DNA from 4 places in the Kroppenstedtia sanguinis genome. Region 3 is predicted to be linked to each of the others. Evidence: predicted binding sites of a transcription regulator. Region 3 holds the regulator's gene; each other region holds the start of a gene.

The links. The regulator Rex, encoded in region 3, represses fermentation and respiration genes when NADH is low (regulators of the CRP and FNR family bind a similar motif). The targets are predictions, from matches to a motif close to TTGTGAAATATTTCACAA.
Region 1: the regulator Rex is predicted to act here: its motif matches at 4,139-4,156, upstream of JOD24_RS04430 (cytochrome ubiquinol oxidase subunit I).
Region 2: the regulator Rex is predicted to act here: its motif matches at 1,608-1,625, upstream of nadC (carboxylating nicotinate-nucleotide diphosphorylase).
Region 4: the regulator Rex is predicted to act here: its motif matches at 4,040-4,057, upstream of JOD24_RS03160 (cytochrome ubiquinol oxidase subunit I).

What each region holds. Positions count from the first base shown of each region.
Region 1 is NZ_JBNPXF010000005.1:41,916-47,435, forward strand. It holds gene ispG (flavodoxin-dependent (E)-4-hydroxy-3-methylbut-2-enyl-diphosphate synthase) at 1-458, shown strand, start outside; gene JOD24_RS04415 (DUF378 domain-containing protein) at 581-808, shown strand; gene JOD24_RS04420 (gamma-glutamyl-gamma-aminobutyrate hydrolase family protein) at 929-1,642, shown strand; gene JOD24_RS04425 (cytochrome d ubiquinol oxidase subunit II) at 1,659-2,675, opposite strand; gene JOD24_RS04430 (cytochrome ubiquinol oxidase subunit I) at 2,692-4,011, opposite strand; gene JOD24_RS04435 (DUF1294 domain-containing protein) at 4,393-4,659, shown strand; gene JOD24_RS04440 (VanW family protein) at 4,725-5,520, shown strand, end outside.
Region 2 is NZ_JBNPXF010000023.1:29,181-34,700, reverse strand. It holds gene JOD24_RS13070 (hypothetical protein) at 1-145, opposite strand, end outside; gene JOD24_RS13065 (cysteine desulfurase family protein) at 283-1,431, opposite strand; gene nadC (carboxylating nicotinate-nucleotide diphosphorylase) at 1,847-2,692, shown strand; gene nadA (quinolinate synthase NadA) at 2,689-3,798, shown strand; gene JOD24_RS13050 (DUF6612 family protein) at 4,307-5,197, shown strand; gene JOD24_RS13045 (L,D-transpeptidase family protein) at 5,258-5,520, opposite strand, start outside.
Region 3 is NZ_JBNPXF010000020.1:26,351-31,870, reverse strand. It holds gene groES (co-chaperone GroES) at 1-110, opposite strand, end outside; gene tatC (twin-arginine translocase subunit TatC) at 688-1,482, opposite strand; gene JOD24_RS12200 (redox-sensing transcriptional repressor Rex) at 1,518-2,198, opposite strand; gene JOD24_RS12195 (molybdopterin-binding protein) at 2,255-3,250, opposite strand; gene JOD24_RS12190 (hypothetical protein) at 3,787-3,993, shown strand; gene JOD24_RS12185 (C69 family dipeptidase) at 4,054-5,520, opposite strand, start outside.
Region 4 is NZ_JBNPXF010000003.1:118,497-124,016, forward strand. It holds gene JOD24_RS03140 (hypothetical protein) at 181-369, shown strand; gene JOD24_RS03145 (response regulator transcription factor) at 542-1,216, shown strand; gene JOD24_RS03150 (sensor histidine kinase) at 1,217-2,440, shown strand; gene JOD24_RS03155 (S1C family serine protease) at 2,502-3,665, opposite strand; gene JOD24_RS03160 (cytochrome ubiquinol oxidase subunit I) at 4,181-5,520, shown strand, end outside.

The sequences.
Region 1 (5,520 bases), on a different contig from region 3:
AAAGCTCCGCTGGGATGGGCGCCATTCTGTCCAAGGGAATCGGGAATACCATGCGGATCAGCCTGAGTGCGGACCCTGTGGAGGAAATCAAGGTGGCTCGCGAGCTACTGAAAGACTTTGGCCTAGCGGATAATGCTGCCACTCTGATTTCCTGTCCCACTTGTGGACGGATCGAGATTGATCTGATCAAAATCGCCAATGAAGTTGAGGAGTATATTTCCAAGATCAAGGCGCCGATCAAAGTATCTGTTCTGGGGTGTGCCGTCAACGGACCCGGGGAAGCCAAAGAGGCGGACATCGGGATTGCCGGGGGACGGGGAGAAGGACTTCTGTTCCGTCATGGGAAGACCATCCGTAAAGTACCAGAAGATCAGATGGTGGAAGAATTGAAAAAGGAAATTGACAAACTGGCCGAGGAGCATCGTCAGAAACAAGAGAAGGAAAAACAACAGGCCTAATGTATCATCTGTAAACCGGCTCCGGAAGGGGGCCGGTTTCTTTCATTCATAAATAGCAACCTTTTGCGGCAAAATGAGGATACCATATGAATCCGTGACAGGATCAGAAGGAGGGGTGCAGAATGAGTGGTTTTTCGCGATTCGCTTTGATCTTGGTTATTGTCGGAGCTTTAGACTGGCTGTTAGTCGGTCTGTTTCAGTGGGACCTGGTATCAGCCCTCTTTGGAGGCGATGCTACCCGCGAATCCTCCGGATTTAGCCGGGTCATCTATTCCTTGGTTGGATTGGCGGGGATCTACTCCATCCGGTTTCTGTTTAACGACCGGGTTTCAGCCGGGGATACCCACTAAAATAACGAATTAAGCAGCGTCGGAAAGCGATCCTCCAGATAGCCTTCCGACGCTTTTTTCTGTGCTGTGATACAATAAGCGGCGAATCACTTTTCAGAATAGGAAGAACGGGGGAGGTACATGAAACCGGTCATTGGGATGACGTTGTCCATGAATGAGAACCGTTTAACATTATCTCGAGATAACGCCGACGCGGTATTGACTGCGGGAGGAATCCCGTTTTTGCTTCCTTATGCTACGGAAACGGATGTTTTGGACGGAATGGTTCAACAGATCGACGGGTTGCTGTTGACTGGGGGAGACGACATCGATCCTTCCTTGTTTGGCGAAGAACCGTTGCCTGGCTTGGGTGAGGTGGAGCCGGAACGGGATCGCATGGAGATCGCTCTCGTCCGTAAGATGGTGCACGCAGGGAAACCGGTTTTGGCCATTTGTAGAGGTTGCCAAATCCTCTGTATTGCGCTGGGAGGAGATATGTACCAGGACCTGTACAGTCAGCGGAAGGATTCGATTCAGCATGTTCAGCGGGGGCCCCGGGGGTACCTGTCCCATAGTGTTTCAATTCAGGAGGGCACCTGGCTGTCACAAATCGCCGGAGAGGACCGGATCCGGGTCAACAGTTATCATCACCAAGCGGTCCGGCGTCTTCCTGAAGGATATATTCCATCGGCGATTGCTCCAGACGGAGTGATTGAGGCCTTTGAGGGAGACGGTCCCACCTGGGTCATGGGAGTGCAATGGCATCCGGAAAACCTGTTTCGCACCGACAGGGTTTCCCGACGTTTGTTTCATACTTTGGTGGATCATGCCCGCAATAAAACAACTGCACGGTAAACCGTGCAGTTGTTTTTCATTTTTCTCCACGGACGTAGCGAGCGTTGAAGAGAAACAGACGCATCAGCAAGATGAGAGAGGGCACCAGGAGGAACAGACCAGCGATAAAGGAGATCACCAGCGCCCAGCCCATCTGCGGTTGGGTCAAGCCGGACTGCAGAGTGATATAAGGATACAACAGATAGGGTAAATGGGAAGCGCCGTACCCGAAAAAGGCGAAGGCGAACTGTAGCATCACCAGAATAAATGCCCAACCAGGGGCTTTTCGCCACCAAGTGAGATAGACTGCCCCCAGAAAGCAGGCGAAGGAGAGCAAAAACATCCAGGCCAAGTCCACCATGTTTTGAAAATGAACCAGGTTGTGACGGGATAAGGCCAGGAATACCCAGAGACTGGCCAGGATCGTCGGTCCGCTCCAAAAGAGGGAGTACTTTCGCAGCAGTTCGTATGCTTTTTCATCTTTCGCTTTGCGGGCGTAAAAGACGAGAAAACTGGCACTGATGTATAGCACACTGACCAAGGCGAGGAAAACCACCGCCCAGGAGTAAGGACTGGTGAATAACGCCTGAGGAAGGAATTCCACATAACCTGCGGCGGTTTCCCGGATAAATCCACCTTCGGAGATCGTCAAGACCGTGGATAGAGCAGCAGGGATAAACAAGCCCGTCATTCCATAGAGGAACAGGTAGATGCGACTTTTTCGCGCGCCATAATTGGCAAAGGCGTAAAAAGACCCCCGGATGGTCAACAGCAGAAGAGCTATACCCCCGGGAATCAACAGAGCCGTCCCGAAGTAGTAGGCCGTATCCGGGAAAAATCCGACAATCCCCACAAAGAAAAAGACCAAGAACACATTGGTCACTTCCCAAACTGGAGAGAGATAGCGATCAATCACCTGGCTGATGACATGTTCCTGCCGTGTCAATAGGCTGTAATAGGAGAAAAAACCGGCACCAAAATCGATGGAGGCTACGATCAGATATCCATACAGAAAGGTCCAGAGAACCGTGATGCCGATCCATTCCAAACTCACGGAGATCCCTCCTTTCTCACAAGATGATCCGGCGCTGTTCCAGTTCTTTTTCCGGTTGGTGATGTCGGAACAAGCGAATCAAGACGGTGCAGGCGATGGTTCCGAGTGCAACGTACACCAGGGAAAACACGCCTAGGATCCATCCGACATCATTGGACGTGGTAGCGGCCTGATCGACGCGCATCATCCCTCGGATGATCCAAGGTTGACGTCCCACCTCGGCGTAGATCCAACCCAATTCGATGGCCAGGAAAGAGAGGGGAGCACCCACTACGATTCCCCAGAGAATCCACCTGTTCCAGAGGTTTTTCTTTCTCCACCAAGCGAACAGGAACAGGGCGGAGATCAGGATCAGATAGATTCCAATCCCCACCATTCCGTCAAACAGGTAGTGAAGATAAAGTGGTGGACGCTCATCCGGTGGAAACTCATTCAGCCCGATAATTTCCCCATCAGGGGAACCTTTCCCAAGGATACTGAGTGCGAAGGGAATCTGAATCGCCCCTTTGACCTCATGGTTTTCAGTAAGATATCCTCCCAGGATAAGGGGAGCCTCCCGCTGGGTTTCAAAATGCCACTCCGCTGCGGCTAGTTTTTCCGGTACATGCTCGGCAAGGAATTTTCCCGAGAGATCCCCGGCAACCGCAGTGCCCAGGGCAAGGATCAGACCGGCGATCATGGTCATTTTCAACGCTTTTTTATAGTAGATATGGTTCCTTCCCTTCAGTAGGAACCAAGCTGCAATTCCACCGAGCAGGAAGGCGCAGGTTACATAGGCAGAGGAGAGAACATGAGCCACTTTGCTTGGGGTGGCCGGATTGAACATAGCTTCCAGGGGACGGAGATCGACCAATTTTCCCTGTTGGATTGAAAATCCTGCCGGCGTGTTCATAAATGCATTGACCGTCGTGATAAAAACCGCCGACAGCGATGAACCAATGATAATCGGAATCGAGGTCAGCCAATGAAGAACCGGTTTGAGTCGATCCCAGGTATAGAGATAAATACCGAGGAAAATCGCTTCAAAGAAAAAAGCGAAGGTCTCCAGGAACAAGGGCAGACTGATCAGATTGCCTGCCAGTTGCATAAAGCGGGGCCACAAAAGACTGAGCATCAATCCGATACATGTTCCGGTCACTACCCCGACAGCGACCGTGATCACAAATCCCCGCGTCCAACGCCGGGCCAGCAAGATATAATGGGAATCCTTCTTCCAAATTCCCCAGCCTTCCGCCAGGGAGATAAAAATCGGCACGCCGACGCCGATCGTAGCCCAAATTATATGGAAAGCGAGAGTTTCAGCAGTCAGGATTCGGCTTAAAACCGTAGGTTCCATTCGAATTCGCCTCCCGTTCCAGGGGTTGTCTCCATAACTGGTTCTCTCTTTTCACATCGTCTCAGAATGACCCAACAGGCTCCAGATTTGCGGATTTTCCCCTTTAGGGTAGCATACCCGAATGTACATGGGAATTTGTTCGCAAAACGGTCTTTTCGCCAATCCCTCACAAATCGGATGAAAAATTGCCTTATAGTTGCCATAAAATCATCGCCCCATGGAGTAGCGGATGATTCCCTTACAATGGCAGGAATTCTAGCTCCGGGGAATGTGAAACACCATTCCGACCGGTCGGGCCCCGGCATAGAAAACTACGCTTATGAAAAATCGGAAAGAAGATGTATGGAGATTTTTTAATGGATCGGATACGCTGAGTTTATGATGTGGATCCTTATTTATCTGTTGGTAATCAATGGGGTGGCCTTTGCATGGATGGGGTCGGATAAAGCCCGGGCCAAGAAAGGCAGGTGGCGAATCCCGGAACGACGTTTGTTTATGAGCGGATTTTTGGGCGGTGGACTCGGCCTTTGGGTGGGAATGAAAACATTTCGACATAAGACCATGCACTCTACTTTTCGCTACGGTGTTCCCTTGCTCATCCTTTGGAATGGGATCGCCGGGATTGTTCTCGTCGGCTTATTTGGATAATTGTTTGAAGTTCCCAGTGTGTTGCCTCTTCCCCCTGACAAAGACTAGAGACGGGGGGTGAGAGCTTGAAGACGATTGGATTTTGGCTTTCTGTACTCTTGTTTATCTGCGGATGTGTGCCGGGAGAAGTGTCCCAGAAACCGGCTTCGAAACCAAAGGAAGAGGCCCCAGGTCATGCAGATGTGAAAGCCCGAAATCAGACCAAATCGCTTTTCATCGTGAAGTATGAAGGGAAAGAGTGGAGATTGGATCTCAGTCAAGCGGGATTTGATGGGATCGATCCCACCACCTTGGACCGGGATGCCTTCCACCATTGGTTTTCACAAGTGGAAAAAGAGATTAACCGTGAACCGAAATCCGCCTACTTCCGGGACCGGCAATTGGTGCCGCACCAAAATGGCCGCAAAGTGGATCGGGCGGAGGTGAACCATTGGCTGGACGGGATTCACCATTATCTTAACCGCCCTTTGACAGTTCCCGTACAGATCTGGAGCCCGCCCATCACCACGGAAACCTTGAAAAGGATCAAGGAGAAGCACCTAGCTTCTTACTCCACGGTATATAATCCGCATAATGCGAATCGATCTCAGAATATCTTACTGTCTGTGCGGGCGATCGACCATCAGGTGGTCAATGTCGGAGAAGTGTTTTCCTTTAACCGGACAGTGGGGATTCGTTCCGGCTCCCGAGGATACCGCCCAGCTAAGATCATCGTCCGGGGAGAGTATACGGAAGGAGTGGGTGGTGGGATCTGTCAAACTTCGTCCACGTTATTTAACAGCGTGGAGAGAGCGGGCTTGCATGTGGTACAGCGAGTAAGCCACAGCAAGCAGGTGACTTATGTGCCGGCGGGCCGGGATG
Region 2 (5,520 bases), on a different contig from region 3:
CGACAGCTTTTTTTCCCCAGAGGCTCCAAGGATGTCCCTGAGGTGCCTGCGCTACCGGCACATATCCGGAAATCATCAAGGTTCCAACAAAGCTGAATAAAGCTACTTTACGAAATTTACGGGTCCGATAGAAGTTGACGGGCACTTTTAGTTCCCCTCCCTCCGTCAAAAGCTTACGTCGTTTTCCGCATCCATCCTAAGTGTAACAAAAACCGAAAGGGTTGTCTTGGCGAAAGTGAGATATTTCCCGATTTTTGATGGTAAAAGAGTTCATGAAGAGGATCAGGGGAGGCGGGAGCGGAGGTCAGAAACCGCCTTCTTTAATCTTTCGGTCAGGAGGTGGATTTCTTCTTCTGTAGTCTGGGGTCCCCAGGTGATTCGCAGACTTTGGTAGGCTGCTTCGTCGGATTGCCCCATGGCTTTCAAGACGTGGGAAGGTGCTTGTTTTCCGGAACTGCAGGCGGATCCACTGGATACCGCCACATTCCACCGGTTCAATTCTAAAAGCACGGCCTGTCCCTCCAATCGATCAAAGGAGATATTCAGATTGTTGGGGAGACGGTGAAGGGGATGCCCGTTTAAACGAGTGTCGCCTATCTCATTACAGATTCGCTTCCATAGCAGATCCCGTAATCGGGCCATAGTTTCCCGAGTCTGGTTTACTTCGGAGGCCGCCAGTCGGCAGGCGGATCCCAGTCCAACAATTCCAGGCACATTCAAGGTACCGGGACGAAGTCCCCGCTCTTGGCCCCCTCCGAACAGGATTGGATCCACCCGTACCCCCTTGCGTAAAAACAGAACCCCCGTTCCCTTGGGTCCTCCCACTTTATGGCCGCTGAGGCTAAACAGATCGACACCCCATTCCCGCACATTGACAGGAATTTTCCCAAAGAACTGTATGGCGTCAGTGTGAAACAGGATGCCTCGCTCCTTTGACAGAGAGGCAGCTTCGCGGATCGGCTGCAAGGTTCCCACCTCATTGTTGGCGGCCATGACTGAGATAAGAATGGTTGTGGGAGTGATGGCTCTTTCCAGATCCCTGATCCGAATACCTCCCCACTCGTCTACGGGCAAAAATGTGACGGAGAATCCTTCACGTTCCAGTTGGCGGCAGGTTTCCAACACAGAGGGATGTTCGACTTGGGTAGTGATGATATGATTCCCCCGTTGTCGATGTTTACGGGCTGCTCCCAGGATGGCCATATTGTTGGCTTCACTTCCTCCACCTGTAAACAGGATTTCCCGCGGGGAGCTGCCGATGGATTGAGCCACCTGAAGCCGGGCTTCCTCAGTTAATTCAAATGCTTGTTGTCCCGGATCGTGAAGACTTCCGGGATTGGCGAATGTCTCCATCATGGCACGGACCATGGATTCTTGCACTTCTTTTCGCAAGGGGGTGGTGGCCCCATGGTCAAGATATAATGATTTCATTTTTGTCAGCCTCCTGTGATGGGCCGATGGTATGGTTCGTGAGAATTTGGCGTGGGTTTCGGTTATAGATAACGAGAACCGAGAGGGCGGGGATTCATTATTGTGAAATAATGATCAAAAAAGCTTGACAAATCCCCTCTTCCTGAGAGAATAGAGATGACTTTTTGTTGAAATATTTGTGAATATAATCACAAGATGGTATCGATTTTGCAGTGTTCAGTGGGTGGGACTCATGGTGAGAAGGTGCGCCAGAGGGTCAGTGTGGAGAGATGTGAGCACCGACATGATCATTATTTCACAATCTTTTTATTGTGGGGTGTGAGCAAAGGTGGGCAGAGGTGAACCTTCGCATCGAAGTTTTCTGTCACCCGCTATATAGGGAGCGAGATGAAATCATCTGTGGAGGGGATGACAGTTGAACCGGTTACAACTGAGACCGCTGGTAAGTGAAGCATTGAATGAAGATATCGGAGCAGGGGATTGGACCACGGAATCCCTGGTGACGGTGGGGCAGAGAACCACAGGAATCTTCCTGGCAAAGGGAAACGGGGTGGTGGCGGGATTGCCGGTAGTGGAAGAAGTTTTTCGCCAATTGGACCCAAACATGCGGTTGATCTGCGAGGTGGCAGAGGGGGAGCGAGTTTCTCCCGGTGCCGTCTTGGCCCGGATAGTAGGAACCACCCAGGCTCTGCTCACCGGGGAACGGGTGGCACTCAATTTTTTGCAACGTCTGTCCGGGATCGCCACGGTCACTCGTCAGGTGGTGGATGTGCTGGAAGGATTGGACTGTCAGGTATTGGATACCCGAAAAACCACACCGGGGCTGAGGATGCTGGAGAAGTATGCGGTCCGGTCTGGGGGTGGGATCAATCATCGATTAGGGCTCAGTCACGGAGTGATGATCAAAGATAACCATATCGCCGTGGTTGGCAGTATGCGGAAAGCAGTGGAGCAGGTCCGCTCTCGGGTGGGCCACATGGTTCAAGTGGAGGTGGAGGCAGACACTCTAGAACAGGTAGCGGAAGCAGCCGATCTCGATGTGGATGGGATCCTGTTGGACAATATGGCCCCGGAGTGCCTGCGGGAGGCTGTATCCATCGTGGGTGGTCGTCGGGTCTGGACGGAAGCATCGGGTAACATCACCCCTGAAACTGCTCGTGAAGTGGCCAAGACCGGTGTGGATTTCATCTCTTTGGGATGGTTGACTCATTCGGTTCAAGCCTTGGATATCAGTCTGGAGATTCAAGAGAAGGAGAGATGATCGATATGGAACGGTTAAGGGCGAACTTATCTGTTCTTCCAGAAAGTTACCGCCACTTGTCCAATAGGGAAATGGATGAGCGGATTCAGCAGGCCAAGGATACACTGGGCCGAGATTTGGTGATGATGGGGCATCATTATCAGCGGGACGAGGTGTTTCGCTTCGCCGATTTCACTGGGGACTCCCTGGAGTTGGCCCGAATTGCTGAAAGGCAGAGCCGAGCCAGCTATATCGTGTTTTGTGGCGTTCATTTCATGGCTGAAACGGCAGATATCCTGACCAAGGAGGAGCAGATCGTGATCCTCCCTGACCGAAGAGCCGGTTGTTCTATGGCGGATATGGCTACCATCGATGAGCTTGAAGAGGCTTGGGAAGTGATGCAGCAAGAACTGGGGGATACGATCCTGCCTGTGACCTATGTTAATTCCTCCGCTGACATCAAGGCTTTTGTCGGTCGTCATGGTGGGGTGACCTGTACTTCTTCCAACGCAGCAGGGGTGTTGAAATGGGCCTTTTCTCAAAAGAAGAGAATCCTGTTCCTTCCGGATCAGCACCTGGGACGGAACACTTCCCATGCCATGGGAATCCCCTTGCAACAGATGGCCGTCTGGGATCCGATCTATGGACAGTGGGAGGAAGTGAAGGGACCGATGGAGGAGCTTCGTGTTCTGTTGTGGAAGGGATTTTGCTCGGTTCATACCAAATTTACTGTGGATCAGATTCGCCAAATGCGGGAGCAGGATCAGGAAACCCGAGTGATTGTCCATCCCGAGTGTACCTTTGATGTGGTTCAGGCCGCTGATGAAAAGGGATCTACCAGCTACATTATTCACCGGATTCAACAGGCTGCTCCCGGAAGCAAATGGGCTGTAGGTACCGAGGTGAATCTAGTGCAACGACTCGCCCAAAATCATCCCGAACAGCAGATCCAGCTTCTCAGTCGAACGATGTGTCCTTGTCTGACTATGAATCGGATTGATCTTCCGCATCTGCTGTGGGCTTTAGAGAGCTTGCTGGAAGGCCATCCGGTCAATCAGGTGAGTGTGGATCCAGAGACCTCCTACTGGGCTAAACAGGCCTTGGATCGAATGTTGTCGATTACGTGATATAAAAATGGTATTTATACTAGAAATATGGAGTTATTTGTGTGACAATGGATCCGTTCGTATAATCATCTGAGGTTGTTGATTCATCAGAAAACAGGAGTCGGAAGGTAGGCGTTCCATCACAATCATTTTAAAATCGAGGATGCACCATAGGCACTACAATCTGAAAAATAAGGATGCACCATAGGCACAACAATTTGAAAAATAAGGATGCACCATAGGCACTACAATCAGAAAAACAAGGATGCACCACAGGCACTACAATCCAAAGGGGCTGAGGCCCTAAATAAGTAGCGGAGAAGTCTTAGAGAGGTCGCCTGGAAGCATTGTGAAAAAGTCGTCCTACCACAAGATACGGATCCTGCTTAAAAGCGTTCGTTCTCTCCTTATGCCACAGGGAGATGAGGGAGTAGAAGTAGCTCTGGGGTGCATTGGACTTCCTACCTCAAATCAGGCGAATCAGCATACTCGGTGATTACCATTTTCAGAGTAGGGAGAGGATTCATCTATGTTGCGTTTATCCCGTTTGTTAGCGATTTCGTTGCCAATAGTCCTTCTGTTCACAGGTTGCCTGTCTCAAAGCCCTGCTGCGGAAAAGGGGGAGGAGAAGGAAGAGAAGGAGCCGGCGAAGAAGTTGACCACCCGGCAAGTGATTGCAAAAACTCAAAAAGTGACAAAGGAAGCAAAAGGACTCACCTACAAGATGGAGGGTGACCAGAAAATCCAGTTGGAAGCAGAGGGTCAGACTCAAGGAATCGATCAAAAAGTCAACATCGATGCCAAAATGACCAACAACCCGGCAGCCATGCAATTTTCGGGTACAGTAGAAGGGGGCGGGGAATCAAGCAAGATGGAAGCCTACCAGGTGGGGGATGAAATCTATCAGCAGTTGGACGGAACCTGGGTGAAAGGAAAAGGTGCCGATTTGGGGAAAGCCACCGGCGGTCAGGCGGAGGACCCTTCCAAGGCTTTGGAAATGCTGGAGGACATCTTCTCCAAGTTCAAGGGAGATCAAGACAGCCCCTTTGAGATGGAAGAAACGGATGAGGAGTATATCATCACACTGAAAGTGACGGATGAACAAAAAGAGATCAAAGATATGATGATGCAGCAACTCTCCGGTGCCTTGGTTCCGGCGATGAAACAAGTAGGTGTGAGCGTCAAAGAAACGGACATCAAACTGAACGCACTGGAGCAGGTCTATCATATTGATCGGAAAACCTATGAGCAAAAGAAAGTGGATCAGTCCATGGAACTGGAGCTTCCGATTCAAGAAAGTGGAGTGTCCGGTGTCATCAAAATGGAACAGTCCACCACCACCACCATGACTGGCAAATTTAACGGAACGATTGAAGTGCCTCAGGAAGTGAAGGATCAAGCACGGGAAATCTCCATGTAAATGTCCTGTACAAAACCAGTAAAGGCACCCCATTTCGGGGCGCCTTTACTGGTTGTCCTTTCAGCGGACGATGTTTTGATGGATAAAGGCGATTTGGCCGTTCTTTAGGCGAATTTTCACCCAGTTTCCCTTTTTGCCGATAGCTTTGAGTTGCTTGCCACCGACTACCCGTTGCAAAACCTGTCCGCTCATAGAGGGGGCTTTGCGGATGTTGGCGAGTTGGGCAGTCACTGTTACCTTTCCTGAGGTTGTGGTTACCTTGGGATTTGGCTTTCCGTTATGAATCTTGACCTTGGTTCCCGCGGGTACCCGCTTGTACAGGT
Region 3 (5,520 bases):
CCCTCCTGAGGCTTCTCCTTGGCCGTCTCCGGCAGAACAATGCCGCTAGCCGTTTTCTCTTCTTGTTCGATAGCTTGCAGAACGACTCGATCCCCCAAAGGTTTGATCACGTCTGTACACCCTCCTTTATGGGTGAAATGTTTTTCTGTTAGCACTCATCAGGCCTGAGTGCTAACACCAATTACATAATATCTCCACTGACTTCGTTTTGCAAGACCTCCTCTAAAAAAAATTATTCACTGCAGTAGCAGTAGCTGAAGGAAGTCCCTGCCCGGATCCATCGCCGATTCCGACTTGGATCAGGGATCATGCCATCCCCCAAGGAAGTGGAGAGGGAATCTTGTCATCGGGCAGAGGCAAGACGGAAGCCACACCAGGATGAATATGGCCCCTCAGCACCCTCTTCCCAGATTCTACCCTGGGTAGGATGTCATCCCTTTCTCAGATTGTTGTGCCTGTGGTACTTCCTCTATCTCAGATTGTTGTGCCTGTGGTGCATAAAAGCTTTGCACCCATAGGGCACAAGTCTCGCCAGGGTCGCTTCCGCTCCCTGGTCTCGCTATGGCAGCACACGACTCCCTGACGACTATTTTCTGCTTAATCAACAGTCTCAGACCTGAATCAAGATTTTTGCAGTTTCACTGACAAGAAAAGGAGAAGAGGGCTTCCCCCCTTCCCACATTTTTCTTACCATCCGTCATCCAGATCTTCTTTTTCCTGTTCTCTCCATTTACGCTCCCACTCTTCATCTTCCATCTCGATCTGTTTGTAGACCCGTGCCGACAGCCAGATACTCACCTCATAAAGAAGAATGAGCGGAATACTTACTAAGATGTTGCTGACAAAATCCGGCGGCGTCAACAAGGCAGCCAACACCACCATGAGCAGATACGCAAAGCGACGCCCTTTCCGCAAAAGATTCGGATTCAACACCCGGATTCTCGTCAAGAACAGAATGATCACCGGCATTTCAAACAAAACGGCTATCGGAAACACGATCCGGAACATAAAGCGAAAAAACTCATACATTCCGTAGGTTTCCGTCGCCCCCAATGAAGATGTCAACTTGAACATAAAGTTGAGGAGGAAAGGAAAGATCCAGCAATAACCGAAAAGGAGTCCCAGGATAAAAAGAAAGGCGGCAAACGGAATGTAACGCAAGGTCGCCCGTTGTTCCCGAGATGTCAATCCCGGCCGGACAAAGGACCAGGCTTGGTACAATGCGATCGGAAGTGTGAAGGTGACCCCCACTACAAAGGCGAACTGCATATAGATGGCCAGGGCTTCCCCCGGAGAAAAGATATGCAACTGCAGGGTTTCTTTGAGGGACCCCTGAAGCAAATCCTCTTTCATAAATTGGATCATCGGTTGGGCAAACAGGAAGCCCACGATCAACATGATGATAAAAGTGGCCAAAGTGACCAGAATCCTGTTGCGAAGTTCACCTAGATGTTCGGTCCAATGCTTCTCTCCACCACTCATGGTTGTCCCTTCCCTCTCCCTTTTCCACCCGCCTGTCAGTCTTGTCCACTTGTAGGCTCATCCTCTTCGGAAGGGATGTCCTCTTCCGGGGGAAAATTTTTCAGAAAGTAGATCAATGTCTGTAGTTCAACGGTCAGATCGATATGATGTAACCGAACATTCCGCGGCACCGTCAGCCGGGATGGCGTGAAATTAAGGATACCCCGAATCCCGCTTGCCACAATCCGATCGGTGGTGACCTGAGCCTCAGCCGCCGGAACCGTCAAAATCGCCACTTCCACATTGTGCAACTCTTTCATTTCGGAAAAACGATCCATAGAGAATACAGGGATTCCCTCCACCGCGGTTCCCACTTTACTCGGGTCCGTATCAAACCCCGCCACAATCTTGGTGTTGTGACTCCGGTAAAAATTATATCCCAGCAATGCAGTGCCCAAATGACCCACTCCCACCAGTACCACATGGGTCACTTCATCTTGGCGCAGAAACTCTCGCAAAAATTGCAGTAAATAGTTGACATTGTATCCATATCCTTTTTTACCTAGTTCACCCAGGTAAGAAAAATCCCGGCGAATGGTGGCGGGGTCAATCTGCAAAGCATCGCTCAGCTGCGACGAGGAGACGCGTTGCTTTCCGATGATGTGCAGTTTCTCCAGGTAGCGGTAATAAAGGGGTAACCGCTTGGCCGTCACCTGGGGAATTTTCATATCTGACATATTATGCCTCCGAAATATCCGTCGGGCTTTTACAGACGTTCTCTTAGTACATCAGGTCAACATGAATGCAACCCGCCGTAACCCAACTGGACAATATCCTCCCGCTTCACCTTTTCCCCTGCGAGGATCCGAGGCAAAAAGAGATCGAAGGAGGTGTACTCATCATGAATCACACAACCGGGGAGTCCCAAGACCGGAATCTCCCGATAATAGGCGATCATCAACATGGATCCAGGCAACATCGGAGTGCCATAGCTGACCACCTCTGCGCCGATCGCCGCAATCGCACCAGGGGTCCGGTCATCAGGGTCGACGGACATGCCTCCGGTCACCAGGACCAGATCGGCTCCCCGATCCACAAAGGCGCAAATTTGGGATTGGATCAACTCCTTGTCGTCGCCGGCCAATGTCTGTCCCATCACAGTGGAACCGAAGGATTGAAGCTTTTCCTGAACCACCGGGCCAAACCGATCCTGGATGCGCCCATGGTAGATTTCACTGCCTGTGGTAACCACTCCCACCTTCAAGCGCCGGAAGGGGAGCACCTCCAGCACCGGCCTGTCCCCCTCTGCAGCGATTCGCTCCACCTGTTCGATCCGATCCTCAGGGTAAACCAAGGGAATCACCCTCGATGCAGCCACAACTTCTCCCTTTTGAACCGGTATATCCGTTTTTAGAGTGGATAAAACCGCCTGTTCCACCTCATTGATCCCATGAACCCGGGCGGCGTCCACTTTTAAAAGTCCATCCCGATTGGAACTCAACTGAACTTTACCTTCCGCTGGCGCACTCAGAGTCAGCTGGGGTCCACCGACAGCTTGGGCAATCCGACGGGCGGCATCATTCTCGTGAAGTTCCCCTTTTGCCAATTCCATCACATAGATATGTTCCTTGCCAATCGACAAAAGCGCCTCAAAGTCCGCTTCCCGAATCACGTGTCCTTTTCGAAAACGGGGTCCCTTAAACTGTCCTGGGATCACTTGGGTCAGGTCATGTGCCAGCACCCTCCCCACCGCCTCTGTCACATGCACTTCCCGCAAGGAGCTTTTCACTTTTCGTCTCCCCTTCCGCTATGGGGGATGGATTCCCTTCTCATGAGACAGACAAAAGGGCAACACCGGTCTCGCGTTAGATAGCTACCTTCATCTAGAAGCGTTATGATTTACATTGATCTTGCACAACGCTTCTAGAGCTTCAGCCCATCTGGCTCATCGTCCCCTGCGTGTAAAGGCCAATCTCGTCATCCCCCACCTTGCTCGTCTGCAATTTCCACATCCTGTTCGGTAAATCCACACCCTTGTCCGTGTCTATATTTTATCAACCTTACGCGGTTTTGTGTATGAATTCACTAGATCTTAATCCTTTTCACTTCGAACCCCATCTAAACCCTTCGGCTATGGGACCCAACCCGGGGAGGATAGCTGAATCACCTAGCAAAATGCGCCTTCTGTCGTATTGTGTCAGGGACGTTTCCGGAATAAACTGAACATGTCCATCCGCGGACTCATCCATACTATTATTCCCTTATCCTCTATTCAACAGCCCGCAATTTGTGGGCTGTTTCATTTTTATGCAAAGGAAGATTCCCTTGTCTCAGATCTATCGTGAACAACAAAGAGCACTTTTTTTAACAAAAAAAATCCTGGAGGGAAGAGAACTTCGGGATCAAGCCATGGCGGCTGGCCATCGGCAAAGCGCCGAAGTCTGGACTGCCGACCTCACGTTTTGGGAGCTAGAGCTCCGTCGCTTGCAGGAAAAGTTAGGATTGCTGGCCTGCTTCGTAAAGGAAGAATAGATTTTGCCCATTGTTGAACGACCTGCCACCCCTAAACACTTCCCGTGGCCAAGGAAGTGTTTATTTTTTGCTGTAAATTCCAAACCTACGAGGATACTCATCCAACCTGGGATCGTAGCAAGTGACCATGTCCTCATTTGATTCCTGTACCATCGACTGGCTCCAAGGAGGAGTGGTCTCACCCGGGGGTGCCGTATCTTTAGGCATCCGAATGCCAAACCGCTTCCGTATTTCAGATTCAACCTCCTCTGTCAATTTCATCCCCAAACGAAGACTTTTTAAAAACCATTTTTGTACTTGCCCATTGATTAATTGCTGCGCATCCTCCTGTCTGTGGCAGGCCAGGAGTTGGAGAACTCTTGCTTCCAGTTCTCGATGTTCTTCTAGCATTTTTTGCTCCAACTTTTCGATTTTCCCCGTGACCGGATGTAAGAAGTACTCTGGATGTTCGCTCGTAAAATACAGCAATCGTTTAAATTCACGTGTTGCATATCTTGTGGCCTCTTGAGGTGCATAATCTGCACTTAGATATTCCGAATCCGAATACTTTGTCATATACCGATGTTGAACAAATTCCGGGGGAACCGCCAGCGGGTCCGTCGCGATAGGAACCGGAACATATGGGGTGGTCACCGCTGCGGTAACGGCAATCCAGAGAGTCTGTAACTGGCGATGTACGTGGGGACGAATATGAGCTTCCTGCCCATAACCGGAATGATCATTGGACCAGCGGGGATCACGTACCAGTGCCAGCATATCTTTCAGACGAACTGGAATCAGTGTAGCCAGCTCTTGTTCACGTTCCGGGGGTACGCGCATGGCTGTAAAGGGATCTTCTTCTTGACTGACGCCTTCTCCGGGAAACGGGGTTCCGTAGACTTTTTGTAGATTCAAATAATCGGGGTGATCCCGTTGTGGATCCCACCAACCTTTCTCTCTTGCAAATTCAACAATGTTGTCGGAGCCCATGAAGTTTTCATTATGTTTAAAATCGATGGGGAAGTTATGGATATATCCTGGGTAAGACACACGTACTTCATCGGGTCCTAACCGTTCGGCGGCCCATAATCCTTGCCCCCCGGCGTATTCAATCATCACCCATCCTTCGTTCTGATCCGCAAAGAGGTGGGAATTTCCCCCGTACGTGGATTCCCCGTACTGATTGATGAGATCGCCGATGATTTCTACAGCTTCACGAGCTGTCCTGGCCCGTTGCATGGCGATCCGTGCGAGATCGCTATAGTTCGGCCCACGTTGGGGTGTTGGCGTCATGTCCACCAATTCCTGGCGAGAATCGGACCAAATGTCCCGTCCCGCCACTCCATGTTCGTTTAACCCGCCATTCGTTAATGGAGGTGGAAATCCTTCAAACTCAGAATACGAGGAACTGATAAATTTGTACGTATGTTTCACCTGGGGGATCTCCATCCGTTCTCCAGGAATCTCTGCCTCCTCAGTCACTCCAACCTGGGTTGTGGAACCTTCAGGATGATCCTGGGCCGGAATGATATCAATCCAGTGGCTGGA
Region 4 (5,520 bases), on a different contig from region 3:
CAGAGACGGGTGTTTCGTCCAGCCTGGGCCAGAAAGGGCGGATGGAAGGTCATGTTTCAGATCGACTCCCTCAGCAGGTGTGGTTTTTAGAAGAGGGCTTGTTCGTCGGGACGGATTCATCGCACGATCTTTCATCATGAATAATAAACAGGGAGTAGAATAAGAGGAAAGGGGATCATCATGACAGGGATCCACAGGTTACGAAAAGTTCTTAGGCAGACCGGCTTGCATCATGAGCTGACCCATCGTCCTCCAGAGAAGCGTTCTGTTGCTGTCGCCAAAAAGGGGAGAGCCGTCCAACGCAGTTACGGGCCCCATCAGTCCACTTGCTTATGGAAGGGAAAAGAGGTTTACAAGAAAACCAGATAAGGTTTGAAACATAGCAGGAGCACCCTGGAGCGGGATGCTCCGATTTTTGTCTGGGAGATGGAATGCTTTTCAAAGAAAATCCCAAGCAAGGAGGAGTATAATGGCTATAGTTTAATGAATGGAAAGGAGGGAGGGCCATCCTTTCCGATGAGGGATTTCCGGCCCGATGCCCATGAAGATCCTGTTGATTGAAGATGATCTCCCGTTATTGGAATCTCTGCAGCGGATTTTGGAGAAGGAATTTGAAGTGGAGACAGCGGCGGCAGGTGATCAAGGTTTGTTTCTCGCTGAGCAGAATATTTATGATCTGATCGTTCTCGATATCATGCTGCCGGAGATCCATGGCCTGGACATCCTGACCACACTTCGAAGAAAAGAGATCGAGGTGCTGGTGCTGCTGTTGACTGCCAAGGACAGTGTAGAGGATAAAGTGAGGGGATTGGATCGGGGGGCGGACGATTATTTGGTCAAGCCTTTCGATGTACAAGAATTGCTAGCTAGAGTCCGTGCTCTACTGCGTCGCAGGGGGGCGTTAAAAACAGATGGAATCTTGCGATACGGGGCGATTCAATTACACCTGAAAGAACAAGAAGGGGAAGTGAATGGTTTTCCGCTACAACTGACGGAAAAAGAGTTCCTCCTGCTGGAATTTCTCATGCAGAATGCGAAGCAGATCTTAACGAAAGAGCAGCTATATGATCGGGTTTGGGGATTTGATTCTCTGACCTCCCTTTCGATCGTGGAGCTGTATATTCATTATCTTCGCAAAAAATTATCCGCGCAGGGTTTGGACGGAGTGATTCATACGATCCGCGGTGTGGGCTATATGTTGGAGGATCGGAGATAAATGTTCCGTAAAACACAAATCCTCCTCACGCTGCAATATGCGGCTGTGTTTATGCTGATCGTCAGCTGTCTGGGGGCTTTTTTATACTGGTACATGGAGAAACAATCCTTTGCCAAGATCGACCACTCCCTGTTGCTCAGTGTCCAAGCGGAAGAGGAACGGCTACGGGGGACTGGAATTTCCGCCCCTTCGTCGTTGGACCCGCTCATCGGTAAAATCATATGGGATGAAAACAACCGTGTGGTTTACACCGAAGCTCCTTTCTCGTCGATCATCGAAAATCTTCATCCTGAAAAGACAGACGGAGAAGTACATACCCTTGAAGCAGAGGGGTTTACTTTCCGGTATCTAGCGGTTTCAGTACAGACTTCCGAGGGGCCTTGGGTGGTTCAATCGATTCGTAATATCGATGCGGAGATGATGACCCTTCGGGATATGCGCAATAATATTATCATCGGTTGTGCGCTGTCAGGGGTGGTTGCACTGCTGGCGGGTTATTTTCTTGGTAAACGGGCGCTCATACCTATTCGGCAGGCCTGGGAAGTCCAACAACAATTTGTGGCCGATGCTTCACACGAGTTGCGCACCCCCCTGACCGTTATACAAACGAGAACGGAATTACTCTTGCAACATCCCCATCAAACCGTGCAAGAAAAAAGCGATGACATTTCTACCATCTACCGTGAAACCCGACGGGTTCGCCGATTGGTGAATGATCTTTTAACATTGGCACGCAGTGATTCCAACCAATTGGAATTGGATCGACAAGCTTTTGATGTGAGTGAATTATTGAGTGAAGTCGGGGATCATTTTAGTGAATTGGCGGAATTAGAGGGCATCACCTTTGAAATCCATATCCAATCCCGTCTTTTTTGCAACGGAGACCGGGAACGAATCCATCAGTTGCTTGTCATCTTGTTGGATAATGCGGTGAAGTTTACCCCTTCTGGCGGGGCTGTTTATTTAAGCTGTGGCAAAAAGGGGTCTCAGCTGTTCATTGAAGTAAGGGATACGGGAGTAGGTATTTCCGAGAAAGACTTGCCAAGGATCTTTGACCGGTTTTATCGGGGAGACCAGGCGAGAGGCCGCAGGGATGGTGGAACAGGTCTGGGGTTGAGCATTGCCCGATGGATTGTGGAGAAGCATAGAGGCAGCATCTCGGCCAAAAGTAATTCCGAAGGAACCACGTTCACAGTTAAATTGGTGGCTGTAGCAGGAACTTGAGTATTTTTTCGACTGATGTGCCAGACACATAACTCCCCGCTGTTGTCAGCGGGGAGTCGTTTTATCCTTCCTGCAGGGTCACTGTAGTATTCTGTTTTTTACCGTTCCGGTAATAAGTCACCTTCATGCGGTCGCCGATCTTTTTTTCTTTTTGCAGATAGGATTGCAATTGGGAGCCGTTTTTTATCTTTTTGTCGTCTAGAGCGACAATCACATCTAAGCGATGGAGACCGGCTTTGGAGGCGGCACTACTGGGGCTGACATCCAGGATGACCACCCCATCCGTGACGGAATCGGGTAGCTGGAGAGTGATTTGCCTGTCTGTGGCAGCAATCGTATCCAAATCTTTCAGGGCGATCCCCATGAAGGGGCGTTTCACTTTCCCATATTGGATGAGCTGATCGAGAATCGGTTGCGCCTCGTTCGCCGGAATGGCAAATCCCAAACCTTCCACTCCTTCTTTTGAAACCTTCATACTGTTGATCCCGATCACTTGACCGGCGGTGTTGATCAGCGCTCCACCACTGTTTCCTGGATTGATTGCAGCATCGGTTTGGATCACCTCCATGGACAAGTGTCCGGAGATATTGATCTTGCGGTGGGGTGAGCTGATCACCCCGGCAGTGACGGACTGGGAGAACTCGATTCCCAGGGGGTTCCCAATGGCGACAGCGGGTTCTCCCGCTTTAAGAGTATCCGAGTTTCCAAACTGAGCAACGGATGTCACCTGTTTATCGGGGATTTCCAAGACGGCCAAGTCGGTGATTTCATCACTGCCTAGTACCTGACCCTTTACCTTTTTTTCGGTTTTTCCGTCATGTACCACCACGATCACCTCATCTGATCCAGCAACCACGTGATGGTTAGTAACTACTCGTGCCTTTCCCTCCTTTTTTTCAAAGATGATCCCGGAGCCGGTCCCTTGTTCTTCAGATTGCAAACCAAAAGGATCCTCATTTTTTTTGCGGTTGACAATCCCGACCACAGCGGGCTGAACTTTTTTCACGCCTTCGGTGATGTTGCTGTCTACATCGACACTCACCTTTTGTACTGGCCCCGCTTTCTCCTCGACAGCACGGGATCCAACGGATGGATTCGGGGAAAAGAGAGGGGTTTGGGTAAACAGTGTCAATGCCAAAATCCCGCCCACCAAGCCTGAAACCAGCCCGGTAAGTAAATGGAAGTCACGTTTGCGGGTGCGATCCGATCGGTCGTAAAATCCCATGGTGCACAACCTCCTCGGTGTTCATGATGTGACAATGAACAGATATTATTATGGAGAAGAAAGCTTGGGATTTTCTTAGAAAGCTCTCTGTGGCTTAGTCTGGAGGAAGACTTGCAGAAGGAATCCAGCTGTCATAGGAAGGACGAGCCCTTGTACTCCTGAGACTCTCAGCAGAGGACAGTTGGTACACGAAAAATTATAGGAATATGAAGTCATCGATTCAATGGATGCAAAAGGTGCAAAACCCAATTTATGAGATTGAATACATTCTATTATTTTAATTGGATTCCGTTTCTTTTTTAATCACCGACAGGCTAAAGGGAAAAGAGTTTGAACATACCGATTCACCCCAAAGAATTGGAGATGTTCTTTTTTTGTTCGTTTTTTCACAATCAATATGCCATATATTGAACACTCTTCAGTGGGTCCCTGTGGAATAATAATAATAGATCGACAAGTTTTTTTGCTTGGTTCAACGCTGTTAAAACTTTGGAGGGGAAAGGTGGAGAAGCAGTATGGAAGAGCTTCTTTTGGCTCGACTCCAGTTCGCAGCAACGACGGTGTACCATTTCTTCTTTGTTCCCTTGTCGATTGGGCTGGCATTTATTATCGCGGTGATGGAGACCATTTATGTTGTCAAAGGAAAAGAAGAGTACAAAAGGATGGCAAAGTTTTGGGGAAAATTGTTTCTGATCAACTTTGCCATTGGTGTGGTGACCGGGATCATTCAAGAATTCCAATTCGGAATGAACTGGTCTGATTACTCCAGATTTGTCGGGGACGTATTTGGAGCCCCCCTCGCAATCGAAGCACTGCTGGCGTTCTTTATGGAATCAACGTTTATTGGTATTTGGATTTTTGGTTGGAACAAATTATCCAAGAAAGTTCATTTGGCCGCTATTTGGTTGGTATCTATCGGAACAGCCCTTTCCGCATTCTGGATTCTGGCGGCAAACTCTTTCATGCAACATCCCGTCGGCTATGCCATCAATAACGGGCGTGCCGAAATGAATGACTTTCTGGCCTTAATCACCAACGGTCAGGTTCTGGTGGAATTCCCACACGCCATTTTTGCTGCTTTGGCAACCGCCGGATTCCTGATCACGGGTATCAGTGCCTGGAAATTACTGAGGAAGCAAGAGGTTGATTTCTTCAAAAAATCATTCAAGGTTGCAGTGATCATTGGTTTGATTAGCTCGGTTATGGTGGCGGTAGTCGGTCACTGGCAAGCTCAATACCTTGTCAAAACGCAACCGATGAAAATGGCAGCAACGGAAGCCCTGTGGGAAACCAGTGGAGATCCGGCACCTTGGACCCTATTTGCTGTCATAGATCCAGAAAAACAGGAGAATTCTGCAGAAATTAAAATCCCGCTTGCACTCAGCTACATGTCCTATGGCGAGTTTTCTGGTTCACTACCCGGTATTAAGGAAATTCAAGCCCAATATGAAGAAGCTTACGGCCCGGGGAATTACGTTCCTCCGGTACGGACGACATTCTGGAGCTTCCGACTCATGGTTTTTTCCGGAGTCCTGATGATTCTACTGGCTGCTTATGGAACCTATCTGGCCGCTCGCAATAAATTGGAGCAAGCAAAACCGTGGTTCCTGCATGGGATGTTCTGGAGTACTTTCCTGCCTCAGATCGCTAATGTTTCAGGATGGATTATGACTGAAGTCGGACGTCAACCGTGGACGGTTCAGGGGTTGATGACGACAGCAGATGCGGTATCGCCCAGTGTAACCGGGCCGGAGATTCTGTTCTCGCTCATTGCGTATCTGGCTATTTACACGGTGTTGATGATTATCATGATTTACCTGTTCATCCGTGTTATCAAAAAGGGTCCCCAAGAAGT